Regions from separate parts of the Paeniglutamicibacter cryotolerans genome, predicted to be linked through region 2. Evidence: riboswitches for the same ligand, from Rfam matches in the RefSeq annotation. Region 2 holds a riboswitch; each other region holds the start of a gene.
The links. A riboswitch is a leader RNA that binds a small molecule or an ion and turns the genes downstream of it on or off. The one in region 2 is predicted to bind S-adenosylmethionine.
Positions count from the first base shown of each region.

Region 1: another riboswitch for S-adenosylmethionine. It lies ahead of E9229_RS02475 (cobalamin-independent methionine synthase II family protein); the one in region 2 lies ahead of E9229_RS09920 (methylenetetrahydrofolate reductase).
Region 3: another riboswitch for S-adenosylmethionine. It lies ahead of E9229_RS06590 (acyl-CoA dehydrogenase family protein); the one in region 2 lies ahead of E9229_RS09920 (methylenetetrahydrofolate reductase).

Region 1 covers NZ_JACHVS010000001.1:495,577-503,378, reverse strand. The annotation lists gene E9229_RS02480 (amino acid ABC transporter substrate-binding protein) at 1-258, opposite strand, end outside; gene E9229_RS02475 (cobalamin-independent methionine synthase II family protein) at 431-1,660, opposite strand; SAM riboswitch class I at 1,674-1,781, opposite strand; gene E9229_RS02470 (AEC family transporter) at 1,839-2,765, opposite strand; tRNA gene E9229_RS02465 (tRNA-Gly) at 2,910-2,983, opposite strand; gene E9229_RS02460 (cation:proton antiporter) at 3,085-4,278, opposite strand; gene E9229_RS02455 (cation:proton antiporter regulatory subunit) at 4,295-4,777, opposite strand; gene E9229_RS02450 (SseB family protein) at 4,823-5,320, opposite strand; gene E9229_RS02445 (fumarate hydratase) at 5,431-7,137, shown strand; gene E9229_RS02440 (phosphoribosylanthranilate isomerase) at 7,267-7,802, opposite strand, start outside.
Region 2 covers NZ_JACHVS010000001.1:2,138,030-2,145,831, forward strand. The annotation lists gene E9229_RS09895 (NADP-dependent isocitrate dehydrogenase) at 1-1,143, shown strand, start outside; gene E9229_RS09900 (anti-sigma factor) at 1,313-2,203, opposite strand; gene E9229_RS09905 (RNA polymerase sigma factor) at 2,190-2,744, opposite strand; gene E9229_RS09910 (class F sortase) at 2,789-3,475, opposite strand; gene E9229_RS09915 (DUF4397 domain-containing protein) at 3,481-4,296, opposite strand; SAM riboswitch class I at 4,773-4,886, shown strand; gene E9229_RS09920 (methylenetetrahydrofolate reductase) at 4,988-5,599, shown strand; partial or broken gene E9229_RS09925 (PLP-dependent transferase) at 5,613-6,744, shown strand; gene E9229_RS09930 (Gfo/Idh/MocA family protein) at 6,720-7,790, opposite strand.
Region 3 covers NZ_JACHVS010000001.1:1,380,189-1,387,990, forward strand. The annotation lists gene fmdA (formamidase) at 1-775, opposite strand, end outside; gene E9229_RS06580 (FmdB family zinc ribbon protein) at 823-1,113, opposite strand; gene E9229_RS06585 (AmiS/UreI family transporter) at 1,188-1,817, opposite strand; SAM riboswitch class I at 2,024-2,120, shown strand; gene E9229_RS06590 (acyl-CoA dehydrogenase family protein) at 2,290-3,465, shown strand; gene E9229_RS06595 (LLM class flavin-dependent oxidoreductase) at 3,583-4,986, shown strand; gene E9229_RS06600 (CoA-binding protein) at 5,034-5,462, shown strand; gene E9229_RS06605 (ISL3 family transposase) at 5,591-6,835, opposite strand; gene E9229_RS06610 (hypothetical protein) at 7,209-7,385, shown strand; gene E9229_RS06615 (DUF11 domain-containing protein) at 7,379-7,675, shown strand.

The DNA.
Region 1 (7,802 bases), 1.6 Mb from region 2:
CAGCTTGTCCGCCACGGCCGTGGCGACTTCGACGTCGTAACCGGTCAGCGGGCCGGTTCCACCCTCGTGGAACGAGAAGGGCTTGTAGGTGCCCTCGGTGCCGATAGTCAGCACGCCGGCGTCCTTGACCTGCTGCAGGGTCAGGCCGGCGGCCTCGCCCGAAGCCCCGGGCGTGGCGGGCTTCGATGAGCCGCAGCCGGTGGCTGTGAGCGCTACCAGGGCGGCCGCTGCGGCGAAGGTGAGGAGACGGCGTTTCATGGGGAGGGGGGCCTTTCGTTGGTCAAACGGGTTGGACACGACGCTAACACCCCCGCTGGTGCAGGATAAGAGCTATGTTCCGAAGTGCTACGAAATGCCACGACCGGACGACGCCGAGGCCGCCGCACACAGATGCGTGCGGCGGCCTCGGCGGGTGCTGCTGAAACCGAGATCAGACGATGATCTCGGTGCCCTTCCAGAGGCGCTTGGTGGCCAGTGCGGCGCCGGCGCCCAGTGCCTCGAGCTTGGCCATGGCGATCTGCGGGTGGACGCGGCCGCCGAGTCCGCAGTCGGTGGAGGCAATCACGTTCTCGCGGCCGACCAGGTTGGCGAAGCGCTCGATGCGGTCGGCGACCAGCTCCGGGTGCTCGACCACGTTCGTGGCATGCGAGACGACGCCGGGGACCAGGATCTTGCCCTCGGGCAGTACATGGTCCTCCCAGAGGCGCCATTCGTGCTCGTGGCGCACGTTGCCGGCCTCGAACGAGTACTGGCCGGCGTTGATGCGCAGCACCGGATCGAGGATGTCGGCAAACGGGATGTCGGTGGTGTGCGGCCCGTGCCAGGAACCCCAGCACACGTGCAGGCGGATCCGCTCTGCCGGCAGCCCGCGCAGCGCGTAGTTGGTCGCCTCGACGCGCAGCTCGAGGAACTTCAGGTAGTCCTCGAGGCTCGGCTCCGGGTTGACCTGGTCCCAGGATTCGGCCAGTGACGGGTCGTCGATCTGCAGGGTCAGCCCGGCATCAATGATCGCCTTGTATTCCTCACGCATGGCATCCGCCGCGGCGAAGAGGTACTCCTCGTCGCTGGTGTAGAAGTCGTTGGCCAGGCGCGCGCAGGAGGCGGGGGACAGTGCCGCGAGGAAGCCCTCTTCGGTGCCGGTTGCCGCCATGGCGGTCTTCAGGTTCCTGATGTCCGATGCCACCAGGTCGTGCCCGGTGTAGGTCAGCGGTGCGACGACCTTCGGCTGCGTGGTGGCCTTGCGGTGTGCCAGGATGCCCGATGTCGGATCCGCGTAGGCCTCGGCGAACGCCTGGCGGTCGCGCCGGTCCGGGAAGGACGTCAGTACGACGTTGCCGGGGGTGGAGCGGTTGACCTGGGCATCGGCCCAGCGGTCGACGGTGGTTTCCTCCAGGCCGCCTAGGCGGGCGAAGGAGTAGTTCCACCAGGCGCCGAAGTCGACGGCGGAGGACATGGTGTGTCCGAATTCACCGTCGTTGGGAATGTCGATGCCCAGCTCCCGCTGCTTGGCGACGATTCCGGTGACGGAGGCCTCGAGCAGTTCATGGAACTCGGGCGTGATTCCGTCGCGCTCCTTGGCCGCGTTGGCCGTCAGGAGTGCTTCGGTGCGCGGCAACGAGCCGGCGTGGGTGGTGCGGATACGACTGTCGTTAAAGGACATGGGCAATTGCCTCTTTCCATCGAACCTGGCAGTAGCACCGTTACCGTTTCAGATGCCTCATCGGCGGGGTAGGTTGCTGCGGCTTCATCGATCCAGGTCTCTCGGCCGCTCCGGATGGGTACGAATAATTCCTATCACGGAAGCGATGCGTGTCACTATTTGACGCCGTCGTGTGACCTCAGCCGAGCAGCAGCGGCACCAGCAGCATCGCCGGAAGCGCAATAACGGTGGTCAGCAGGACGGTGTCCTTGGCCAGCGTGACGCCGCGATCGTAACGTGAGGCCGTGACGAAGATGTTCTGGGCGGTGGGCAGTGCCGCCATGATCACGGCGATGAACAGGTCGAGCCCGGTCAGGCGGAAGACGAACGCGGCAATCAGCCAGGCCAGCACGGGGTGCACCACGAGCTTGAGCCCGGTCGCCACCAGGGTGTCGGCCCGCCGTCCGGCGGCCCGTTCCAGCGGCTTGGACCCAACCAGCGAGATGCCGAAGGCGATCAGCATGGCCGGGATCGCGGCACCGGCGATCAGTTCGACCGGATCGGCGACCTGCGGTGGAAGCTTCCAGCCGAACACGGCGACGAGCAGGCCGGCCAGGGATCCGACGATCATCGGGTTCCGGGCCGTCTGTATGAGCATCGTCAGCGGGGTGGTCCGGTGCCGGGAAGTGCTCGCGTCGAGGATGGCCAGGCAGATGGGTGAGTAGACGGCCAGCTGGAAGAGGATGATCGGGGCGGCATGGGACAGGTCCCCGAGAACGTACAGGGCGATGGGTAGGCCGAGGTTGGCCGAATTCACCGTGGAGGCACTCATCGCCCCGATGACTGTTTCGGTCAGGTCGCGTCGCAGCCACCAACGGGTGATCAGCACGAACAGGGTTCCGGTGAGGAACGCCGAGATGGTCGCCACGCCGAGCTGTGGTCCCAGCACTGCCGTGGGGTTCGACGTGGACAGCGTGGTGAAGAGCAGCGCCGGGCTGGCGACGAAGAAGGTCAGCCTGTTCAGAATGAGCCTGGCATCGGGTCCCAGTACACCGGTGCGGCCCACGAAGTAGCCGACGACGATGACTGTCCAGACCACGGCGAATCCCGACAGCACTCCGCCCACGTTTTCGCCTTCCGATCGTTTCACCGAACCATGGTTGCCGAATCGACACTAGCCGCGGCCGGATCCGACGATGTAATCCGGCGACGCGGGTGTCCGGAGGCAAACAAGAATCCGGCCTCCCACGCTGTGGGGGACCGGATCGGTTGGAGCGGGTGACGAGAATCGAACTCGCCTCTCAACCTTGGGAAGGTCGCATTCTACCAATGAACTACACCCGCAATGCCTGCCCCGTCCGCCATTGGCGGCCGGGCGTTCACCAGCATAGCGCACACCCCGGGGCCGGTGCCTAATCGGCGGCCTACCGGCGTGGCGCCGACAGCTAGGGCATGACCGGTGGAGCAGGTTTGCGCTGCTGCCGCGCCACCCACGGCCTGGTCAGTGGTTCAACGAAGCGGGTGGCGATCGGGCCGAAGACGGCCAATAGCAGCACGTAGGCGGTCGCCAGGGCGGCAAGCTTCTCGTTGACGGCCCCCGAGGCGACAGCCAGGCCGGCTATCACGATGGAGAACTCGCCCCGGGCTATCAGCGCGGCACCTGCACGCAGCTGGCCCGGAAGCCCGATGCCCACCCGCTTGGCCGCCCAGACTCCGGTGGCGACCTTGGTCAATGACGTGACGATGGCCAGCAGCACGGCGAGCAGGAGCACCGGGGGAATGGTCCTCGGATCGGTGTTGAGACCGAAGAGCACGAAGAACATCGCCGCGAACAGGTCGCGCAGCGGTTCGAGCACCTTGGCCGCCGAATGTGCCGTCGACCCGGAGATGGCGATGCCCAACAGGAACGCACCCACGGCGGCTGAAACCTGCAACGCGGAGGCTACTCCGGCCACGAACAGCGCGGCGCCGATGAGCTTGAGCAGGAAGTTCTCGCGGTCGTTTGAGTGGATCAGGCGCGAAATCTGCGGACCGAAACGCAGGGCGACCAGCAGCACCAAGGTGATGACCAGCAGCGCGATGCCCACGGCGCGCAGTCCGCCGAAGAAACTCAGGCCGGCCAGCGTCGCCGTCAGGATCGGCAGGTACACGGCCATGACCAGATCCTCGAGGACCAGCACCGAAAGCACCACCGGTGTCTCGCGGTTACCCAGCCGGCCCAGGTCCGAGAGCACCTTGGCGACGATCCCGGAGGAGGATATGTAGGTGACGCCGCCCATGACCAAGGCGCCGGTGAAGCCCCAGCCCAGGATGATCGCCAGCGCGGCGCCCGGGGTGAAGTTCAGGACCAGGTCCATCAGCCCGGCCAACCAGGAGCGCTTGAGCCCGGTGACCAGCTCGCGGGCCGAATATTCCAGGCCGAGCATGAGCAGCAGCAGGATCACGCCGATCTCGCTGGTGATCACCCCGAACTCCTCGATGCCGACCAGCGGGATGGCACCCCCGTTCCCGAAGAGCAACCCACCGAGCAGGTAGAGCGGCACCGGGGACATCCCGAAGCGAGCCGCGAGGCGCCCAAGCAGTCCCAAGCCCAGGAAAATGACGCCGAGTTCGATCAGGACGAGTGACATGCCATCCATGCGCAGCCCGGCCCCGCTATCCGTCGTGGATGATATGGGCGGCGTTTTCCAGCCCCGAGGTGGTGCCGACGATGATCAGCACGTCCCCGAGGCCCAGCTCGAAGTCCGGCTTGGGGGAGGGAACGACACGTCCGCCGCGGGCGATGGCGACCACCGAGACACCGGTGCGCGTGCGCAACTTGGTGTCGCCCAGCGTCTGCTCGACATACGGGCTGTCCGCGCTGATCACGAACTGCTGGGTGTTGACCCCGGGCAGTTCGCTGTGCTGATCGGTGAGGTGGGCAACCAGCTGCGGGGCACCGAGCATGGCACCCAGCGCCGCCGCTTCCTCGGAGTTCAGCGGGATCGCCGCCGCACACGCGTCGGGATCCTCCCGCCGGGAGATGATCAGTTCCATGTCGCCATCACGCAGCATCACCACGCCCACACGGCGTCCCGTGGCCAACGTGATTTCCCGCCGCACACCGATCCCCGGCAGGGGGGTATCTTCAAAATTCATGCAACCCACTCTAGCCCCGCGCGGGGACCACCGGGGACCCGGGAATTACGCCTGCGGCGCAGCGTCGCGCAGTGTCCCGTCGGCGTTGAAATCGCGGCGGATCGCCGCCACTCCCTCGGCCCCGATCTCGAAACCCAGCTCGTGACCCGGGTTGATGACCAGCCCGGCACCCTCCAGCGTGTCGATGACGGCTGCACCCGGAACGCGCACGGCATACGCGGCCTCCTCCAGATAGGTGGCGGGGATGCGGGCGGCGTGGGTGAACAGTGCGATGACCGGATCCCCGGCGGCGTTCTGCAACAGCAGCGGCTGCACGTTGGTGGAGTCCTCAGCGACCTGTTCGCGGCTGAGGAAAAGCACCTCGGAGCCCAGGAACGTGGAGATGACCGCGCCGGTGAGCTGCGGATCGTCCTGGCCGGCCTGGAGCACGACCTCCAGATGGGTCTGTGGCTTGTCCCAATCGGTGCCCGATGCCTTGGCGCCGAAGTCGGGGATGTCTGCCGGGCCGGGGCCCGTTGCCGGAAGCTGTGCGTTCTCATTCATGCTCTCCAGCATGACGAGGAGGACGTGGTGTACGCAACCCGATGCCCGTCCGGGCGCCGAAACGACCTACAGTGGAGGGGCATAGTCCCATAATGTCGTGAGGAAGCACCATGCCCGAATTCAAGTACGAAGACCTGCTGCCCATCGGGGCCGATAAGACCCCCTACCGCAGGATTTCCACCGATGGCGTCCGCACGCTCGAGGGGCCGGGCGGCCGTACCTTCCTGGAAGTCGATCCCGAAGCGCTCGAGACGCTGGCCGCCACGGCCCTGCACGACATCTCGCACTACCTGCGCCCGGCGCACCTGCAGCAGCTGCGCAACATCCTCGACGACGAGGACGCCAGCCCGAACGACAAGTTCGTCGCGCTCGACCTGCTGAAGAACGCCAACATCGCCGCAGGCGGCATCCTGCCGATGTGCCAGGACACCGGCACTGCCATCGTCATGGGCAAGCGCGGCCAGCACGTGCTCTCCTCCAGCCAGGACGAGGAAGCCCTGTCCAAGGGCATCTACGACGCGTACACCACGCTGAACCTGCGCTACTCGCAGCTGGCCCCGCTGACCACGTGGGAAGAGAAGTCCACCGGCAACAACCTGCCGGCACAGATCGAGCTCTATGCCGATACGACGGCGGGCCACGAGAGCCAGTACAAGTTCCTGTTCATGGCCAAGGGCGGCGGCTCGGCCAACAAGTCCTTCCTGTACCAGGAGACCAAGGCGATCCTCAACGAGAACGCCATGTTGAAGTTCCTCGACGAGAAGCTGCGCTCGCTGGGTACGGCGGCGTGCCCGCCGTACCACCTGTCGATCGTCATCGGCGGCACCAGCGCCGAATTCGCGCTGAAGACCGCCAAGTACGGTTCGGCGAAGTACCTCGATGAGCTGCCGACCACCGGTGCCATGACCGGCCGCGGCTTCCGCGACATCGAGCTGGAGGACAAGGTCCTGGAACTGACCCGCCACTTCGGCATCGGGGCCCAGTTCGGTGGCAAGTACTTCTGCCACGACGTGCGCGTGGTGCGCCTGCCGCGCCACGGTGCCTCGCTGCCGGTGGCCATCGCCGTGTCCTGCTCCGCCGACCGCCAGATGCTGGCCAAGATCACGCCCGAGGGAGTGTTCGTGGAGCAGCTGGAAACCGATCCGGCACGCTTCATGCCCGAGGCCGACCACCCCGCGCTCGACGCACACGACGCCGAGACCGAGGGCATCAGCGGCACCGGCGGCTCCTCCGTGGTGAAGATCGACCTGAACCAGCCGATGGAGCAGATTCTGGCCGAACTGACCAAGCACCCGGTCAAGTCGCGCCTGTCCCTGTCCGGCCCGCTGGTCGTGGCCCGTGACATCGCCCACGCCAAGATCAAGGACCTGTTGGACGCCGGCGAAGACATGCCGCAGTACCTCAAGGACCACCCGGTGTACTACGCCGGACCGGCCAAGACCCCCGAGGGCATGGCGTCGGGATCCTTCGGTCCGACCACCGCCGGGCGGATGGACTCCTACGTGGACCAGTTCCAGGCCGCCGGCGGCTCAATGGTCATGCTGGCCAAGGGCAACCGCTCGAAGGTCGTCACCGATGCCTGCAACGAGCACGGCGGCTTCTACCTGGGTTCCATCGGCGGCCCGGCGGCCCGCTTGGCGCTTGACTGCATCAAGAAGGTCGAGGTGCTCGAATACGAAGAGCTCGGCATGGAGGCCATCTGGAAGATCGAGGTCGAGGACTTCCCCGCGTTCATCGTGGTCGACGACAAGGGGAACGACTTCTTCGCCGAGACGCTGAAGCCGACGTTCACCGGCATCCCGGTCCGCGCCAAGTAGCGGCCGACGATACGAAAAAAGGGGGTCTTGCCCGGGGAAATTCCCCGGGCAGGACCCCCGGGCCGTTGCGGGAAGCGGCAGTTTCCACCACCGGGAGTGCGCCCGATCCCGGGCCGGCTTGCCGGGTGCCTAGCGTACCGAGCGCGCCGCAGCGATGAAGGCTTTGACCAGCTCCGGGTCCTTGACTCCGCGGCGGGATTCGACGCCGGAGGAGACATCGACGCCGTCCGGGCGCAGCACCATTGCCAGGTGCGCCACGTTGTCCGGATTGAGCCCGCCGGCCAGCAGCCACTGGCCGGCCGGGGGAGCGGCAAGCACGTCGGCCGGATCGAACGCGACGCCCGCACCGGGCTCGATGGCATCGAGCAGGATCCGCTCGTTATCCCAGAGCGCGCGCGCTGCATCGTCCAGCCGCGCGTAGGCGCCGGCGGAGAAGGCGCGCAGCGTCCGGAATCCTGCGGCCTGCGCCGCGGTGATGTCGCCCAGCGGCTCGTCCCCGTGCAGTTGAACCGTGGAGACCCCGGACCGCCGGGCCGTCTCCAGTACCCCGGCCAGCGGCTGGTCGCGGAAGACGCCGACGGTTTCCACGTGTTCCGGTATCCCGGCCAGCAGCGTGGCGACCAGGTCCGGGGCGACGGTGCGCGGGCTGCCGGGGGCAAAGACGA
Region 2 (7,802 bases):
ATGTGGAACGCCGAAGGCAAGGAGCAGGACACCCTGGCTGTACTGCCGGACTCCTCCTACGCCGGTGTCTACCAGGTGGTCATCGATGATTGCCGCGCACATGGCGCCTACGATCCGACCACCATGGGCACCGTCCCGAACGTCGGACTGATGGCCCAGGCAGCCGAGGAATACGGCTCCCACGACAAGACCTTCCAGATCAGCGGTGCGGGCCACGTGCAGATCCTCGACGGTGCCGGCGCCGTACTGATCGAACACCAGGTCTTCGACGGTGACATCTGGCGTGCCTGCCAGGCCAAGGACGCCCCGATCCGCGACTGGGTCAAGTTGGCAGTCACCCGAGCCCGTGCTTCGGCAACCCCGGCGGTGTTCTGGCTCGACGAGACCCGCGCGCACGATGCCAACCTCATCGTCAAGGTCAACGAGTACCTCAAGGACCACGATACCGAGGGCCTGCAGCTTGAAATCATGTCCCCGATGGACGCCACGGCGTTCACCATTGAGCGCATCCGCCGCGGCGAGGACACCATCTCGGTGACCGGCAACGTGCTGCGTGACTACCTCACCGACCTGTTCCCGATCCTGGAGCTGGGCACCAGCGCCAAGATGCTCTCAGTGGTTCCGCTGATGAACGGTGGCGGACTGTTCGAGACCGGCGCCGGAGGCTCTGCCCCGAAGCATGTTTCGCAGCTGGTCAAGGAAAACCACCTGCGCTGGGATTCGCTCGGCGAGTTCCTGGCCCTGGCAGTGAGCTTCGAGCACCTGGCGACCACCACCGGCAATCAGCGTGCCCAGATCCTGGCAGACACGCTGGACCGTGCCACCGGCACGTTCCTGCTGGAGGACAAGTCCCCGAAGCGCAAGGCCGGCGAGCTCGACAACCGCGGCAGCCACTTCTTCCTCGCCCAGTTCTGGGCCCAGGAGCTGGCCCGCCAGACCGAGGATCTTGAGCTGGCAGCCGGCTTCGCACAGGTCGCCCAGGCGCTGACCGAGGGCGAGGAGACCATCGTCTCCGAGCTCGCCGCGGTCCAGGGTTCCCCGGTCGAGCTGGGCGGCTACTACCGCCCGGATGCGGCAAAGGTCGCAGCGATCATGCGCCCCTCGACCCACTTCAACCAGGTGATTGCGGAACTGGCCAAGTAACACCCGGATAAACGCAGTAGGCGTACCAATTCCTGTAAGGGAAGCGGTACGCCTACTGCGTTTACCACTGCAGGCCAGCGGTCATGATTTTGGAACTACAGGGCATGCAACGAGCGGTGCCCGATGTGCGGGTATCGCGGCCAGTGTGGGCTATCAATCGAGTTGCTGGTCAGCTTACCGAGCCGAGCTCGCCGCGCACGATGCTGTCCGAGCTATGGGCGGGGTTGCCATCGAAGGGTTCGTGCGACACATCGACGACATTGTATTTCGTCAGGTCCACGCCCGGAGGCAAATCGAAGACCCCCTGATCGCCATTCAGTGTGCCTACGCTCAGCAGGCCTGGCGTCTTGCCTGCCAGATCGAGCAGCCAGACCTCACGGAAACCCGAGACGGGATTATCTGGAAGGTCAACCACCAGCTGCAGTTTCCCAGCGGTGTCCTCCACCCTGGCCGTGCCGCTGGCGTCCCAGCCAGGCAGTGGCTGCAAGCTGGCCTGCTCTACGACCTCGATGCGGTCGCGGCCGACCCATTGACCAACACCGACTGCCACGGCGGCGCCCAACACGAAACTCGCCACCGCGGCAGTGGCAATCCAGGCTCTGCTCCGGTTCCGGTTGCCAGCCCGGCGCCCGCGGCGTGGCCGCAGCCCACGAATTGGCCGACCGGCATCGGGGCTGTGCTCGGGGGTAGCTTGCCGCTGTTCCGGAGCAGGATGGTTGTCCTGGGTCGGCGCCAAAGCGTCGTCAGGCGTCGTCTTTGGCAGGACGACTCGGGGGAAAAGGCCTGTGGTCGTTGCGGATGAAACACCGTTGGCGTGGGACGTCTCCAGCATCTGGGGAGATAGCTCCACACCTAGTTCCCCGGTGATGCGTTCCCACAGTTCAGCGGGTGGTTCGTCGAGGAAATCCTGGCTGCGGGCCACGGAACCGACGGAGGAGAAGGCTGCGGCTTCGACCGAGCAGTCCGGGCATGTGTCGATATGCCGACGGGACTCCGGTTCGAGACTGGCCAGACCGGAGAGGGCAATGCTCGCAAGTTCGGCATCATCAAGATGTCGCATCGCTCACCGCCATTGCTTCCCGGAGCTTCTTCAAGCTTCTATTGATATGTGACTTAACCGTTCCCAATGGCAAGTTCATTCTTTCAGCGATACTTGCGTGTGTCATATCGCCATAGAAGGCCAGATGCAGAATCTCCCGCTGGGGTGAACCTAGCCGGCCCAATGCGTCGAGAACCAGCACCCGATCCAGAACATGGGACTCGGTATTTGGCGGGAGCGCCTCGCCCTGAGCCGCTTCGGCAACGGCGGATTCGTTGCGCCGCGAACGATTCCGTTGTTCGTAGAGGTCGTGGATCTTGTTTCGGGTGATCCCGACGAGCCACGTTCCCAAGGCTCCGCGTTCGGCGTCAAAGCTCGATCGGGACCGCCACGCAGCAACAAAGACCTGCTGGGCGATGTCTTCGGCGTCTTGTCTGTTCTGCGCTGCACGAAGCGCCAAGGTGAAGACCAGAGGTGCGAAGCGCTGATAGGTGGTCCGCATAGCTTCCGGTTCGCCGGCAGCGAAGGACCGGCCGAGCGCCTCGACGTCTTCCGGATCCATCCCCGCTTCCCCCTTTGCTGCCGCCCCGGTGCACTCCAAGGAGACTATCCCGCGGGCACAGCTGTGACAATGATGTTGTCGTCGTAGCTCTGCCGTTTCTGATCCCAGCGTCCCCCGCAGGTAAAAAGCACCAGTGTGCGCTGCCCGTCCCCGGTGAAGTACGGATCGAGGTCCAGGCTTGTCTTGTGGAGCTGTTCCACTTTCGTCACCTTCCAGTTGGTCGTGGCTCCCATGGCGTCGGTGATCTCCATGGACTGTCCCACTCGTGATGAACGTAAGTCATAGAGCGGGCCGCGTGGGGTCGGGATCGATCCGGCATGTGCAGCGATGATGGTGTTCCCCGTCGGTTCGGATGGGGCGGCGGAATATCGGTACCAGCCGGCGACTGCTGCGTCATCGGGAATTTCCATGGTTCCGTCGGGTGAAACACCTACCCCGATGGTTCTCATGTCTGCCCCGATTCCCGGGTAACGGATCCGGGAAGGACCGGGAAGGGATCGTTGCGCAGCCGGTGCCGATGAGTCATGGACCACCACCCCGGCAGGTGCTCCTGCGGGCTCGGGTGTCGGCGTCGTTCGCAGCCCGGGGGAGGGGGACGACGACGCCGACACGCTGAGGGCGACGGACTCGTGGGGGACGAGCGGGCCGCCAAGGATGGTCGGGGACGCACTAGATGTCGCGCCCCCGACCACGATCAGGGCTACCGCGGCGAGGCCGGGAAGCCGGTTCATGATGCCTACTTTCGGTTTGTTGCCGGACGCAGCTTGCGGCCGAAGACAGCTACGCCAGTTAGCAGGAGCGCACCCAACCCGACGAGCATGCCCTGTGCAGCTCCGCCGTCCTTGACTTCGGCGGTGCCGGTCGGTACTCCTGCCGGTGCTGAGCCGAGACCGGCGATCGATTGGGTGCCCAGCGCCAGGTTCTTGTCCGTCAGGCTGCCCCAGGCATAGACGATCGTGTCGGAGCCTTCCGTGACCATGACATCAGCGGGGCCGATCACCGGCTTGGTGGTGCCGGTGGCAGCGACCGAGGCCGAAACGGTGCCTGCCGGCAGGTCCAGTTGTGCCTGCTTGGGATTCATCAGATCCTTGATCACGGGCTTGCCGCCTGCCAACACGTCGACGGCTGGGGCGGCCGCAATGTGGCGTACGATCAGCCGTCCATCACCCGCGGCGATCTTGGAAATGTCGTTGGTGAAGAGGGTCGCGGTAGGTTTCCCGGCTGCCGTGAGGTGTGCGGCTGCGGTGTAGTTCTTGCCTGCGGCAAGCTTCAGATCCACCGGTCCGATGGCGGGGGAGCTGTCGTCCTTGGCGTCTGCGGCCGTGATGGCCACGGTGTAGGTTCCTGCTGCGAGCTTGAGCGGACCGGCCAGGTCTCCTGGCTTGAAATCATCAAGTGTCAGCTTGCCATTGACATAGACATCGACCTTTAAGCCGGGAACGCCGTGAAACACGGAAAGTTGTGCGTCGTCTGGTGCTGCGTACCCGGGTGCCACTCCGAGTCCGAGTAATCCGAATCCTGCAATGGCGGCGATGATCGGTGTCCTGCGCATGGTTTTTCCTTCCAGATGCCCCAACCAGAGGGGTCGGTGTGTGTGATATCCCTTACTTCCCCCAATGGGTTCTCTTTGGATGCAGTTAATGTGAAAACTCTTTTCATCGATACTTTTCGGGCACCCATTCGCCAGCTGAACAGAAGCGTCCGCCCGATGCCTGAGTGTGACGGCGAGAGGCGATCTTCGTTGACGGACGGGCTGGATGTACCTGAATGAGGAAGACCGGGCGTTCGCTAACGGTTCCCCGCCGACCTCAACCGGAGGCGGCCGCCATGAAATTCTTCCGGGTGCCGCTTGAGTGCCCGGATATGCCACCGATCCGAACGTCGAGGGCAAATGAATGCTTAACAATTGTTTGGACCGTAGACGCATGGGGGTCTCCGCCGCTTCATATTTCTCCGCATGGGGCTATGTGACCAGCGGACTGACTCGATGTTGTGCCGTGCATCCATTTGGGTTTTAGATGAATTCATCAACCATCAAGAGCGGCTGAGAGATCTGGCTCGTTGACGCCGCAGCAACCATCCCAGAACCCCGGATAACAGGGGTTCATCACGGAACGGTGCTAACGCCAGGACCGATGGAGTCGCATCAGCGTCCCTTTCAGTGAGCGCTCCGGCATGTCCCGGAAAGCCCTGGCAGATGCCGCATAACGGTGCCTCCCTCGTCTACCAGCGAGGAGCAACACATGAGCATGACACTGTCGACGGCCCTGCCGTCGCTGTCCTACGAGTTATACCCGCCGGCCAGCGCTGCGGCCGCGGAGGACGCCCACCACAGCATCGTCGAACTGGAATCCACCGACCCCGACTACGTGTCGGTCACCTATTCCGGCACCGAAGCCCGTCGAAAGGCATCGCTTGAACTGATCGGGCACCTGATCAACAACACCCGGTTGCGTCCGCTGGCCCACCTGACCTGCGTGGGGGAGGACCGGGCCTCGCTTGAATCCCTGGTCCAGCACTTCGTCTCCATTGGTGTGCGTGGCGTGCCGGCACTGCGCGGCGACCTGCCCAGGGAACCTGGGGCTTGGCGCAGGGAGCTTCCCTTCGCCCGCTACCTGGTCGAACTGATCAGGGACGTCGAAGCCCGCAACACCGCCGCGCTGGGGGCCGGACGCCTGGCCATCGGCGTCGCCGCCTACCCGATGCGGCATCCCGAGTCGCCTTCCTTCGAGCACGACGTCGAGGTCCTGCTGGCCAAGGAACGCTCGGGGGCGGACTTCGCCATCACCCAGGTGTACTTCGATCCGCTCGACTACACCGGGCTGGGCGTCGCCGCCTCGAAGGCAGAAGTCTAGGAAGGAACCGGACATGGGCGCCACGCAGGGCTTCAACACGCTCGCCATCCACGCGGGCCAGGAACCGGATCCGCTGACCGGTGCGGTGATCCCGCCGATCTACCAAACCAGCACGTTCATCCAGGACGGCATCAACATGCTGCGCGCCGGGCACGAATACTCGCGCGGTTCCAACCCGACACGCAACGGGTTCGAAATCCAGTTGGCAACGCTCGAGGGTGGTGCCGCGGGCTTCGCCTTCGCCTCCGGGATAGCCGCCGAGGATGCGCTGCTGCGGGCGCTTTTGGGCCAGGGCGACCACATCGTGCTCGGTGCCGACGGCTATGGCGGGACCAATCGACTAATCAACCAGTTGCATTCTCGATTGGGCATCACCAGCACGCCGGTGGACATCACCGATCCCGCAGCCGTCGCTGCCGCCGTGCGGCCCGGTGAAACTGCGCTGCTCTGGGTGGAGACGCCCTCCAACCCGATGCTGGGCATCGCCGATGTGGCGGCGTGGGCCCGGATCGCCCACGTTGCCGGAGCGCTGCTGGTCGTGGACAACACCTTTGCCTCGCCCTACCTGCAGCGACCGCTGGCACTGGGTGCGGACCTGGTGGTCCCCTCGACCACCAAGTACATCGGCGGACATTCGGATGTGCTCGGCGGCGCCGTCATCGTCGCGGAAAAGCAGTTCAGGGGCCAGTCCCTGGCCGAGGCCATCGGCTACCAGCAGTTCGCCGCCGGTGCCGTCGCCGGACCGCAGGACAGCTACCTGGCATCGCGGGGACTCAAAACCCTGGGCCTGCGCATGGAACGGCACTGTTCAAACGCGCAGGCGCTGGCCGAATGGCTGCAAGAACAACCCGAAATCGAGACGGTGCTCTACCCGGGGCTTCCCGGCGGCCAGGGTCTTTGCCGAGGCCATGACGCTGTTCGCCCTCTCGGTCTCCCTCGGCGGGGTCGAATCGCTTGCCTGCTACAGCGCTGAAATGACCCATGCATCGGTGCAGGGAACGGCGTTGGCCGTCCCGGCGGACCTGGTGCGGCTCTCGGTGGGAGTCGAGGACCTGGCCGACCTGCGGGCCGACCTGCTCATCGGCTTGGCCGCGGCCCGGGAGGCGTCGCCGGTGCGGGTTCAACGCATGGCATCGTTCCTGTAGGTCAGGCCCAGCTGCGCGCGGGCACCGTCAAACAGCGCCATCGTCGCGACGGAGTGCTCCCACGGGATGGTGGGGGACTGCAGCAGCCCCTCCTGCACGCAGCGGGTCGCCTCGCGGAACTGCCAGACGTAGTTCTTGCCGATCGGTTCGAAGGACTCCTCGCGGTAGGCCCCACCCTGCGGGTGGACCTCTAGCCGGCTCGGGTTGTGCAGCGGTGCGCCGGTGCGCAGCCAGCCGCCGGTGCCCACCACAGTGGCCTGGCGCGGGCCGGAACCGGTCAGCGAGAGCATCAGCTGGGCGTGCTTCGAACCGGGGTAGCTCAGCGTGAGTGAATCCTGGGAGTCGACGCCATCGGCATTCAGGTGTCCGGAGACGGTCAACGACTGCGGGAAGCCCATGATGCCCAGCGCCCAGGTGAACGGGTAGACGCCAAGGTCCAGCAGCGCCCCGCCGCCCGCAACCGGATCCCAGAGCCGCCAGGTGCGATCATAGGGGGCGGTGAACCCCAGATCCGCGTGCAGCCAGGACGGCTCGCCGATCTCGCCGGAATTGATGATCTCGAATCCGCGGTGCACTGCCGGCAGGAAACGGGACCAGATGGCCTCCATCAGGAACAACCGGTGTTCGCTTGCCAGCGCGACCAGCTGGCGGGCCTCGGCCGCGTTGATGGTCAGCGACTTCTCGCACACCACGTGCTTGCCGGCCTTCAGTGCCGCCGCGGCCACCTCGAAGTGCTGCCCGTGCGGGGTGCCGATGTAGATAATCTCCACCTCGGGGTCAGCAAACATGCGCTCGTAGCCCGGCTGCCCGGCATCCCCGTAAGCCCGGGCGATGCCGTGTTCGGCGGCAAATGCGTCGGCCTTGTCCTGGCTGCGCGAGGACACGGCGACGATCTCGGCGTCATGCAGCGAGGCCAGGTCCGGCAACACGCTGGTGACGATGCCGCCGGTGGACACGATGCCCCAGCGCAGGGTGTTTCCCGTGGCCAGACGCGGGGACGGGGCACCGGGTGCCACACAGGGAGGAGCCGGAATATGCAAATTCATGACCCCAGCCTT
Region 3 (7,802 bases), 760 kb from region 2:
CTCCGACCGACAGGTTCGCCCCGTCGACGAACACCGGGTAGAAGATGCGCGAGCCCTTGGACAGGTTCTTGATGTCCTGGTTGCCGCCGTTCTCCCGCGGCGGAGCGGTCCGTGCAGCCTCCGACCCGACGCGGCCCCACTGGTCGCGGTCCAGCCCGCCAAGTACCGCGTGCTCCGCCTCCGGCGGCAGCGCCAACGGGGGCATGCGATGCGGATCGGTGGCAATCAAGTCACCCTCGCGCTTGTTCCACTTCGCCAGCAGCTCCGCCGAGGGTGCGGTGCCCATCAAACCCGGGTGGATGAGGCCCTCGAACCTGACCTCCGGCACGTGCCGCGAGGTCGCGACCTGCCCGGTGAAGTCCCAGATGGCCTTGTAGGCGTCGGGGAACTGGTCGACCAGGAAGCTGCCACCGTTGTTCTTGGAGAAGATGCCGGTGTAGCCCCACCCCTGCCCGGCCAGCGGACCCGAATCCTCTTGCGGGATCGGACCCACATCGAGGATGTCCACTACCAGCAGGTCACCGGGCTTGGCGCCCTCGACGCGGAACGGTCCGGAGAGCTTGTGGACCGTCAGCAGCGGGGCGTCGAGGATGTCCTGGGCGGAGTCGTCGTTGACGATGGCCCCGTCAAACCATTCCCGGCAGTCGACGCGGAACGAATCGCCGGGTTTGACGGTGGCCACCGGCGGGATCTCCGGGTGCCACCGGTTGTGTCCGAGCTTCTCCTGGTCTTCGAACTTCTTGCCTGAATCGAGCGGAAAAAGTACTTCTGGCATGGTATTTCTCCTTAAGTGAACTCGTACTGGTTTTTGTTCTTCGGGCCCTAGGGCCGCGGAAGTTTCTGATGCAGCGGATTGGAGGTGTACCGGGCGGGTGCCTTCATGCCGCTGGAGGGGAGCCTGTTCGAGACCACCTCGGGTTCGTGGGCGCTGCGCTTGGTCGAATCGATCAGCTTGAACTCCGCAGAACCCGCGATCGACAGCTTCGGCGCGCTGATCCTGCGTCTGGACTGCTGCCCGCAGTCGGGACAGTCCAGCGACCCGGGGGCCTGGCTCATCGAAAAGGACGCTTCGAATGCTGTGCCTTCGGGGCAGCGGAATTCGTACAACGGCATGGAGGGCACTCCTGATGTGGGCGCGGACAAATGGTGGAAGGAAACTCGAATGGGTCGAAAGACTGAACGCCCGGTCAGCCGGCCTGGGTCATCGCTGCGGGAGCCGGCGCGTTAAGCGCCGCACGCCGACCCATGACGAAGGCGAAGATCAGGGCCAGCAGGCTCGCGGCGGCCATCCACAAGGCATTGGCCGTGGTGGATTTGAACGCGCCGGAGATCAACAGCAATGCCGGAATCGTGGCGGTGATGTGGGCGACTATCAGGGTGAACCAGCCGGTGGTGATGGCCAGGCTTTCCATATTCAAGCCCAGCAGCAGGAAGAACATGAACCAGAGAACCGCCCAGGTGTACCACATCACGGCGGAAACGGGGTCATCAAAGTGCACCAGCAGGACGCTGCCGATCACTATGGCGCAGACTGCCACGAACAGCGAGAACCAGCCCAGGCCTTCGCCGGGAAGTGAGCACAGCTGATTGAGGCCCACGTACAGGTAGGTGAAGCCAAAGAGGTAAAGCCCCGCTGCGCCAAAGATAATGGCCGGGTCTCCGTTGGCTTGGGAAATGATGATGGTGGGGAAGACCGTCTGCATGGCACCGACGAACAGGTTCATGATCGCGGCTGATTTTCCGGGAACCTTCCCGATGAGCATGAGGCCGTTGATGAAGAGAACGGCGCCAACGTATAGCAATCCGACATTACTCAAGTGAACATCCTTCAAACGCTTATATGGGTTGAGGGGTGGTGCGCCGGCGGACAAGGGAAGATGTCTCTGACCGGATCAATCACTGGCTTCCCATCAAGCTATCCTCAACACTCGGAGAACGTCAATGGGTGCGCGGGAAACGAAAACGACGAAAAAAGACGCGGGACATTCGCCATCGACAGGCCTAAGCGTGTAGACAGGTGTCATTACCATCCAGAGCGGCCGAGAGATCTGGCTCGATGACGCCGCAGCAACCCCAGCCCATTCAATGGGCGGAAGGTGCTCACGCCAGACCGATGGAGAGTGGACCATGGCCCTGGCGCCTGAAACAGTACGTGTACCAGCCGAAATCAATCTCGGGACCTTCGGAGCAGTGGACCTGGACGACCTTGGCGATGCGGTTCCGGCGCGGCACCTGATTAAACTCACCCCGGGCGTTCCCACCGGTTCGCATTACGACGAACTGGCGGCGATCTTCCGCCCGGTCTTCGCCCGCATTGCCGAAGGGGCGCGGGAGCGAGACTCTACCCGGACCCTTCCCTTCGAACAGGTGGGATGGCTGAACAAGGCCCGTTTCGGAGCACTGCGGGTTCCGGCCTCCCGGGGTGGCCACGGCGCCTCGCTGTCCGATGCGTTCCGGCTGCTGATTGAATTGGCCGATGCGGATTCGCAGGTCGCCCACCTGTGGCGCTCGCATATCGGCTTCGCCGAAACGGTGCTGCTGCTGCCCGACGACGAGCTGCGGGATACGTGGTTCGGGCGTTTCGCCGACGGACACATCGTCGGCAATGCCTACACCGAACGCGGCGGAAACACGCTGGGGACCCTCTCAACGAGGCTGGTTTCAGCCGGCGGCCGCTGGCGGGTCACCGGTGAGAAGTACTACTGCACCGGCACCATCTACGCCGATTGGGTGGCGGTTGCGGCCTCCCGCGAGGATGTCCCGGGCCGGCACATCGCCGTAGTGTCGACCCAACATTCCGGGGTGCGGATTTACGATGACTGGGATGGCTTCGGCCAGCAGCTCACCGGCACCGGGACCACGTCCTTCGATGCCGTTCCGGTGGACTCGCTGCTGCCGCAGGACGCAGACGGGGCCCACCCCGAATCCGCGATCTACCAGTTGGTGCTGCTTGCCGTGCAGGCCGGCATCACCCGGGCGGTGCTGCGCGATGCCCGCGAGCAGGTGCAGGTGCGCACCCGCTCCTTCAGCACCGGAAGCGGTGTGGTGCCGCGGCACGATGCCCAGGTGCTGCAGCTCATCGGTGAGATATCTGCCTCCGCTTTCGCCGTGGACGCCACGGTGCTGGCCGCCGTGGCCGAACTCGAATCGGTGCTCGCGGACGAGGCGCTGAACGCGGCCGAGCGTTTTGCCGTCGCCGAGCTCTCGGCCAACCGCGCCCAGACGGCGATCCAGCCGCTGGTCCTGGGCGCCGCATCGAAGCTTTTTGACGGGTTGGGGGCATCGGCCACATCAAGCGCCTGCAACCTGGACCGGCACTGGCGCAATGCCCGAACCGTGGCGACGCACAACCCGGCCATCTACAAGGCGCGCATCGTCGGGGACTACGAGGTCAACGGCACGGCTCCACGCAAGCTGAATTCGGTCGGCAATGCCGGCGCCCGCCACACTTCCACCCGGTTCTGAGCGGGCTCAACCCACCGCACCCACCATCCACCTCGCCATCGGCCCCGCACATCGCGCACGGCGGTCGATCCGCCCAGCCCGGGAATCATTGCCGGGAGCGGAAACCAAAGGAGAACCATGAGCAATTCACCGGCACGCCGACATATCCGCTTCAACGCCTTCGACATGAACTGCGTCGGCCACCAGTCACCCGGGCTGTGGCGCCACCCGCAAGACCGCTCGGCAGACTACACCGACTTGCATTACTGGGCCGACCTGGCCCAGACCCTTGAACGTGGACTGTTCGACGGGATCTTCATCGCCGACGTGCTGGGCAGCTACGACGTGTATGGCGGATCAGCCGCGGCAGCGCTGCGCCAGGGCACCCAGACCCCGGTCAACGATCCCTTCTTGCTGGTCTCCGCGATGGCCCTGGTCACCGAGAACCTGGGCTTCGGGGTCACCGCCGGGACCGCGTATGAGCACCCGTACCCGTTTGCCCGCCGGTTGGCGACACTTGACCATCTGACCCGCGGCCGGGTGGGCTGGAACGTCGTCACCGGGTACCTGCCCTCGGCGGCGCGCAATATGGGCAACGACGACCTGCTCGAGCACGATGAACGCTACGACCACGCGGATGAGTACCTCGAAGTCGTCTACAAGCTGCTTGAGGGCTCGTGGGAAGACGATGCGGTGGTGCGCGACGCGGCCACCGGAGTGTTCACCAACCCGGAAAAGGTCCACCCGATCAACCACGAAGGCAGGTATTTCAAGGTTCCCGGCATCGCCATCACCGAACCCAGCCCACAGCGCACCCCGGTGATCTACCAGGCAGGGGCATCCATGCGAGGCATTGCCTTTGCCGCCGGAAACGCCGAGGCAGTGTTCGTCGGAGCCCCGACCAAGGAAATCCTGAAGTCGACGGTGGCTAGGATCCGCGATGCGGTGCAGGCGACGGGCCGGGACCGTCACGACGTGCGCATCTACACGATGCTCACCATCATTACCGACGCGACCAGCGAATTAGCTGCGGCCAAGCACGAGGAATACCAGTCCTACGCTTCGGAGGAGGGCGCACTGGTGCTGCTCTCGGGCTGGCTGGGCATCGACCTGTCGGCCTACGGCCTGGACGACGAGATCGGTGATGTCGAATCAAACGCGATCAAGTCCGCCGTCGAGTCGTTCAGCAAGCTGCGCAGCGACGATGGAACCCCCTGGACGGTGCGGGACATCGCGGCGTGGGCGGGCATTGGCGGCATGGGACCGCGTGTTGTCGGTTCCGGGGCAGAGGTAGCGCGGGAACTCATCGCCTGGGTGGATGAGACCGATGTCGATGGCTTCAACCTGGCCTATGCCGTGACCCCGGGCAGCTTCGAGGACGTCGTTGAATTCGTGATCCCCGAGCTCCAGGCCTGCGGCGCGTACCCCACCGAATATGCCCCGGGCACGCTGCGCAACAAGTTGTTCGGACGCGGCGATAAGCTGCCCGAAACCCACCGCGGTGCGGCATTTACGACACGGAACCGGCTCGCCTCCCGGTAGCGTTCCGGGGCGCCGCCCGAACGGCTCCGGAGCTGTACCGTTGGGTCATGGACAACCACCTGCCCGGCGGCCACCTCAACGACCGGGAAACCATCAGCCGGCTGCTGACCACGCCCGCACGCTGGGCCGTGGTCGGCCTGTCGAATAACCCGCACCGGGTGGCCATCGGCGTCGCCTCCTTCCTGCAGCAATCACTGGGCATGAGCATCATCCCGGTGTCGCTCAAGGGCGATGACGTCCACGGGGAAAAGGGTTACCGGAAGCTCGCCGATGTCCCCGGACAGATCGACGTGGTCGACTGCTTTGTGAACTCGCAGAAGGTCGGCGCCGTGGTCGACGAGGCAATTGCCGTCGGTGCGCGCGCCGTCTGGCTGCAGTTGGGCGTCGTGGACGAGGCTGCAGCGGCTCGTGCCAAGGCAGCCGGGCTCGAGGTGGTCATGGACACCTGCCCGATGATCGAATACCCGCTCCTCTGACCGTATTTACCCCCTCCACCAGGGTCATCTGAAAAACCACACGTGCTAAACGTGCAACGAAGTTCATGCGTACGCTAGCCACGGCAATCAAAACAAGTTTGGCTCTCCTGACGTAAATGTGGGTGGTGTCATTTCTGGTATGGGAGCCGGGTGGTGACCGGTCCGCAGGCGAGCATGATCAGTGCCAGCGTGGCCTCCGGTGAATGGAACCCGTAGGAGCGTCTGGTCATGGTTCTGATCTTGTTGTTCAGGCCCTCATGCTTGCCATTGCTGATTCCTCGCGTCACCGCCTGGTAAATGCCTTCCATATGTCCGCGCAAGGTCGCTGCGGCCTTCCTGAACGGAGCCAGGGCGCTGGTGGTCGCGGCGTCGCACCAGGCGCTGATCATGCCCATGACGTCTTGGGTTTCAAGGTCCCCGGCGAAGACCTCCCGCAAGGACTCCTTGAGCAGGTATGCCTCCCAAAGTTCCCCTCCGTCCTGCTCCATTTGCTTCAGGGTCGCGCCCTGCTTTTCGGTGAGGTCCCCGGGATTTTTCAGCAGGGCCCAGCGGTTGCCCTTGTATTTTTTGGCGAAGGCCTTATCCGGTAGTTCACGGGCCTTTTGCCAGAAGGCACGACGGACGGCTTCCAGGGCGTTGGTGGCCAGCTGGACGCAGTGGAACGGATCGATGCAGATGGCGGCCTGCGGCGCATTCTTCTTCACGGATTTGATGAATGCCGCTCCCATGTCCATGCTGACCGCCTTGATGTCTTGGGTGTTTTCGGGGCCGATTTCCGTGAAGAACTGATCCAGGGTGGCGGCGTTCTTCCCGGCTGCTCCCCAAAGGATGGTGGAGGTTTCGTGGTCCGAAACCAGGGTGAGGTAGTTGTGGTGCTTTTTCCAGGAGATCTCGTCCACGCCCAGGTGCACCAGATTCTCAAAGCGTGTGTCGTCGAGTTGTTCCTCCACGACGCGTTCACAGATGGCTCCGACGGTGCGCCAGGCGATCCTGGTGAAGGCGGAAACGCTGGTCTTGTCCGCCCGGGTGACCAGCCAGGCGACGAGGTCCTCGAAGTCTCGGGTGAACCTCGCATTGGAGCGGGCGAAAGGCACGGCCTGGACCACGACTCCGTGTTCGGGGCAACGCAGCCGCCGGCGCAGCATTTTCAGGACCAGGGGGCTGCCGCCCAGATCCAGGTGCCTCCACCTGGATTCGGCCCACCGGGTGTCGTATCCGACCGTGGTGGCAAAGGGGCAGTGCGGGCAGGAGAGCTTCTTCCGGGCGGTGAGTTTCACCGTGGCGATGACCGCGCCATGACCATCGAATTCGACGTTGGTGATACTGGTGCCGCTGAATTTGAGGGCGCGATTGAGTAGAGTGGTAGCTCGCATGGGTAACTCCGGTTAAGTCTGATAGTTGAGGAACTTACAAACTTACCGGGTTGCCCATGCTTTCTCGTTTACCACGTTTTCCCTGACCCACATTTACGTCAGGAGAGCCACAAGTTTTGGGTGCTGGGGGGACCAAAGGAATATTGGCGATGCACGAACTGGGGGTTCACGCGTCGCGATCGGGCTGGATGGCAACCGGCCCGGTCACGGTGTTGGTTTTCAGCTGTGGTCCTCACCGCCCAGGCAGGCCGGCGATGAAACCGCGAACCAGGGCCCGACCGGCGACATCGCCGGGGCCGGGTCCACCCAGGGGCAGGCGGCATTGCAGGCCCAGGCGTCCCCGCGGGCTCTGGACCGGGACAAGGCCACGGAAGTGGAAGCCGTCAAGCCGGAAGCCAGCGGCGGCTATTCACTGCGGGTGACGCCCAGTCCGGCAAGCGGTACGACCCGCTGGCCCGGGGTGCCGATCGCCTGCACCACCACTGTTGCAAACACCGGTGGGCACACGCTGACGGGGATGGCGATCACAGCCCAGCCCGCCGGGTGGTAGCACCGGCGGCCCTCGAGCAGGACAGTGCGGAGCTCTCGGGTGGCACCTCGGACCCCGTCGGCAGCGCGCTGACCTGGACCGCCGGGGACCTGGCCGCTGGCGAAAGCCGGACCCTGAGCTACGCGGCCACCATTAACGATGGCGCCGCCGACCTGCTCCTGGTGAACGCCGTCACGAGAACCGGGAACGTCCCGGAGATACGCACCGAACACCACACCGCGGAATGCCATGGGGTCACCGATCCGGGATCCGCGGGCTGTGGTCATCGCGGCGGAAGAGTCGACGGCTGAGCTGCTGGTCGAGGAACCCGCGGTGGCATTGCCGGGTGCCGAACCGGTCCTCGTCCCGGCCTCCACATCGCAGGACGAGGCCGTCACTTCCCGGCAGAACGGTTCGTAGCCGGTACCTCTAGACTAG